Regions from separate parts of the Gluconobacter cerinus genome, predicted to be linked through region 2. Evidence: predicted binding sites of a transcription regulator. Region 2 holds the regulator's gene; the other holds the start of a gene.
What was found. Region 2 encodes LexA, which represses DNA repair genes until DNA is damaged. Its sites were predicted from a motif close to TGTTCTANNTANGTTC; they were not measured.
Positions count from the first base shown of each region.

Region 1: a site for LexA is predicted at 936-951, ahead of M2305_RS07860 (putative DNA modification/repair radical SAM protein). Genes of this name have one in related genera too.

Region 1 covers NZ_JAOQNM010000001.1:1,705,927-1,708,327, forward strand. The annotation lists gene M2305_RS07855 (flagellin N-terminal helical domain-containing protein) at 1-772, opposite strand, end outside; gene M2305_RS07860 (putative DNA modification/repair radical SAM protein) at 956-2,188, shown strand; gene M2305_RS07865 (UdgX family uracil-DNA binding protein) at 2,189-2,401, shown strand, end outside.
Region 2 covers NZ_JAOQNM010000001.1:2,834,987-2,837,387, reverse strand. The annotation lists gene M2305_RS13285 (hypothetical protein) at 85-693, shown strand; gene lexA (transcriptional repressor LexA) at 746-1,471, opposite strand; gene rpmG (50S ribosomal protein L33) at 1,779-1,946, shown strand; gene M2305_RS13270 (FtsB family cell division protein) at 2,061-2,390, opposite strand.

The DNA.
Region 1 (2,401 bases), 1.1 Mb from region 2:
TTACGGTCGCTGCCGTCGTCAGTGCATTGGAAATCGCCGATCCAACTGCTGAGGATGCCCCCTTTGCTGAGGAACCCGGCTGAGAATCCATTACGAAAGACGTTGTAATGGCCGGGTTGGCAGCAGTTGCACTGGAGGCGCTCGCTGCAGACAGGTTCTTCAGTGTCAGGCTCGTCGCTGTGGTGCTGTCGCCTGTGCCCGTGATGCTCATGGCCGTGGCATCAATGGTTGCGCCCTTCATGTCCGTGCTCAGACCCTGCAAGCCCAGACCTGTCGAGGTGGCATCAGCGCCATTCAGCGTGAAGAGGTTTCCGTTGATGTCCTGAGCAGCAGAAATCTGCGTGTACTTCACGCTGCTGCTGGTTGAGCCGGACAGCAGGTTCACACCCTGGAAGGTCGAGTTCGAAGTTGCCACATCAACCTGGGACAGGTAGCTGCTCAGCTGGGTGTTCAGCGTATCCTGATTTTCCCCGTTATTGGCAGCGTTCGTCACGGTCTCGGAGATATTGCTCAGGACGGTCGAAATAGACCCAGCCTGTGAAGAGGCCGTGCTGAGAACCTGCCCTGCGAACTGAAGACCCGTCGAGACACCGGACAGGGCCGAAATCTGGGAATTCATTGTCTGGGAAATGGCGTAAATGGCCGGGCTGTCAGAGGCTGAGCTGACGCTCTTGCCCGTGGACACGGCGTTCTGCGTCTTGCTCAGCTGGTCCGTCGTCTGGTTCAGGACCTGAAGAGCCGACATAGCGGCTGTATTTGTATTGATTGACATGGACATCGAGACATTCTCCGTCGGTGCAGTTTTGCTCCTTCACGATAGGCCTCGAATGGTTAAGGGAACCTGAATCTTCATCTTTAAAAAACGGTGACAGGGTTTGACAGGAAACAGGCAAACAACCGGTAAATTTTAAGCAGTTCTTGCATTTTATAGACAGGAACGAAATAAGAACAATGCATGAAGAAATCTCTGTCTGAACGTCTTGCGATTCTGTCCGATGCGGCAAAGTATGATGCGTCCTGCGCGTCCAGTGGATCGACGCGCCGGGACTCTGCCAAAACAGGAGGTCTGGGCTCCACGACCGGGAATGGGATCTGTCATGCCTATACGCCGGATGGGCGTTGTATTTCACTGCTCAAGATCCTGCTGACCAATTTCTGCGTTTATGACTGCGCCTATTGCATCAACCGTTCATCCTCGAATGTTGAGCGGGCGAAGTTCACGCCTGATGAAGTGATCTGGCTGACGCTGGAGTTCTACCGTCGGAACTGCATTGAGGGGCTGTTCCTGTCTTCGGGGATTATCCGGTCGTCCGATCATACGATGGAGCAGCTTGTTCAGGTCGCGCGGGACCTGCGGCTCAAGCATGGTTTCCGCGGATATATCCATCTCAAGACGATCCCGGATGCGTCTCCCAAATTGCTGGAAGAAGCTGGGCTTTATGCGGATCGCTTATCGATCAACGTCGAGATGCCGACAGAAACGGGCCTGAAGGATTACGCGCCGGAGAAGGATGCCGGAAATATCCGCCGCGCGATGGGGGATATGCGTCTCAAGATTGATGCAGCCAAAGAGAAGACGCATACAGGCAGGCGTGCAGGGCGCTTTTCGCCGGGCGGCCAAAGCACACAAATGATCATCGGGGCAGATGCTGCAACGGATCAGGATGTTCTGGCCAGTAGCTCAGGCCTTTACGGGTCTTATGGTCTGCGTCGCGTTTACTATTCAGCCTTCAGCCCCATTCCGGATGCTTCAGCGATCCTGCCTGTGCGTAGCCCACCGTTACAGCGAGAGCACCGGCTGTATCAGGCGGACTGGCTGTTCCGGTTCTATGGCTTTGATTTTGGCGAACTGACAGCATCACGGCCCAATGGAATGCTGGATCTGGAGATTGATCCCAAGCTGGCCTGGGCTCTGGATAACCGCGCGCAGTTTCCTGTGGACCTGAACCTTGCCTCCAAAGAAATGCTGCTAAGGGTTCCCGGGCTTGGGGTTCGGACCGTTGCTGCGCTGCTGTCTGCGCGAAAGCACACGACAATCCGTCTGGAGGACCTGGCGCGGCTGAACGTGTCCATCAAAAAGGTGCGGCCGTTCGTCAAAGCATCCGGATGGAGTCCCGCGCGTCTGACGGATCGTCAGGATTTGCGGACTCTTTTCCTGCCGGCTCCACAGCAGATGCGGCTTCTGTAAATGCCGGTTACCGTCAGGCTCGCGAATACCAGCGCGTTTGAAGGCTGGCGCGAAAAGGCCAGAATGGCGCTTCAGCGCGACATTCCTCCAGACCAGATCCTTTGGCGCTATCCTGAGGCCGATCTGGATCTGTTTCACGCCGCTGAAAATCAGACGTTTGAGGGCGAAGTCGTGCGGGATGTTCGCCTCAAAGCGTCGAGCCTGCCCCTTTTG
Region 2 (2,401 bases):
TATTATTGCAGTTATCAGCTCGTCATCTGGCGCTTTTAATCGATGACAGGTAAAGTTCAGGGATCGACCTTATGGGAGTACACAATGCGTAAGGCCGCTCTACTGGCATTACCTCTGGCCCTGAGCGGCTGTGCGGGCATGGGCAAGTTTTTCAATGACACCGCGCTGTGGTCGGGAAGCAACCCTAATGCTCCCCATGGCGATAGTGAAAACCTTCGCAGGGCACGCGGTGAATTCGTAGCAGCTGCACCAATCCTGCCAGAAGGCGGGAACATGTGGCCCGGCTCACCTCAGCCTCTGCCAACCCTCAAAGATGTTGTGAACCCTGACAGCGTCTTTAATAAGTCTCTTGGCGATCCGGCTACGTATTTTGGCGGTGCAACGCTCGACAAGAATTTCATGGGTGGTGGTATTGCCGGCACCGGTGCTCTCGGCGTCTCTGGCCCTCAAATGAAGCCAGGCGACACCATGTCCGTCGGTGAAAAAATCGATGCGATGCGTGGTGTATCAGAAGATCGCAGTCACTTTGTCCCGACACTTCCCAGTAGCGTTCCAGATAATGCTGGTCGTTTCCTGAACAAAAACCCTGACAAAACAATCATCATCCCGAACGGGGATGGAACGAGCACGCTTATTGCTCCGGATGGTAAAGTCCGCGTTGTGCGCGGCGTGCCGTCAGTTCCTAATAAATAATCATCAGAAGTTATCTGCCTTGCAGGAGAATTAAACCAGCAAGGCAGTTTTCTTAGTACTGCCTGAAAAGGGCGACCAGTCGTCCCTGGATGCGCACACGCGCAGCCGGCAGAATACGTGTCTCGTATTCCCGATTAGCGGCTTCCAGAGCAATCGTAGAACCACGACGGCGCAGCTTCTTGAGCGTCACTTCCTGATCATCAATCAGCGCAACAACGATCTGACCATTATCCGCCACTTCGCCGCGACGGATGATGGCAACATCACCGTCCAAAATGCCAGCTTCAATCATGGAATCACCCGCAACCGTGAGAGCATAATGCTCTCCAGTGCCGAGCAGGGACGATGGTACCTGAATCTGTGCGCTATCATCCTGCAAGGCCTCAATAGGGAGGCCGGCAGCAATGCGTCCATAAAGTGGAAGCTGAACGCTTGTGTTTTCAACGGGAGAGCGAGGCGCCTCGGAAAATGTCCCAGGAAGATCCTGACGACCACCCTCAACAACTGTTGGAACGAAAGGCGCCGGATTAGACACGGCATCTACAACCGGGGCCTCAAGCCCCATATGCGGCAAACGCAGAACTTCAAGCGCTCTTGCACGATGGTGATGCCGTCGCAGAAAGCCACGCTCTTCAAGGGCAGAGATGAGGCGATGAATTCCTGATTTGGAACGAAGTTCGAGGGCGTCCTTCATTTCATCGAAGGAAGGGGAATAGCCCGTCCGCCGAAGATGTTCGTCAATGTATAGCAAAAGCTGGTGCTGCTTACGCGTCAGCATACAGGCGCTCCCATGCGCCTCGGTGGAGGCAAAATCTGAAGATTGAGACACTGCATAAACTTATGCGACGCTCTTTTGTTCCTTATAGGTTCTCGTTCGTCCACCTGCAAGAACATCTACCAGGCATCAACAAAGCTTTTATCTGGCTAAAAACCCCGGTTTTTGCGGAAAAATGCACCTTATCCCTGGATTTTCTTCAGAAAGCCTTGACCTAGGACATACAAATCAGCATGTTGCGCCGAACTAGATCAACCTGCTGCTTTGGCACTTGCGAGCGGCATCAGGACGGCGCAAGCCCGAGGGTATCATGGGAAAAAGCAACGTTATTCAGATCCGTCTCGTCTCGTCGGCTGACACCGGCTACTTCTACGTCACGAAGAAGAACGCACGTTCTGCTACGGGCAAGATGGAAGTCCGTAAGTATGACCCGGTTGCCCGCAAGCACGTGACCTTCCGCGAAGCCAAGATCAAGTAAGATCTCGCGGATCATACGACGTTAAAAAAGGCGGCCTTCGGGTCGCCTTTTTTATTGACGCAATTTCTGACGAATAAACTTTCCCGAACATAAAAAAAGAGCCGAGAACGGCTCTTAAAAAAGTTTGTCGTGCGGACCGTAGGGGATAACAATATCACCGTTACGCGTCAGATTAAGCATGGCACGGGAACGTTCATCCAGAATGTCAGCATCAAGAGCTTTCTCTTTCAGAGCTAGCACGCGACGGTGCCATACCGCCTGTTCATCTTTGGCATCCTGTTGCGCCTGGATTGCCTGCTGCTGAAGCACAAGCTGATCCTGATAGGCACGGATACCATGAGCACCGTGAAGGGCGTTCCACCCGAAATAAGCGGTCAGGGACAGAAAGAGCACAGGGGGAGCAACCGCGCGGATGGCACGTTTGATAAGTCTGACGGGTCTCACGCGGGGTAACA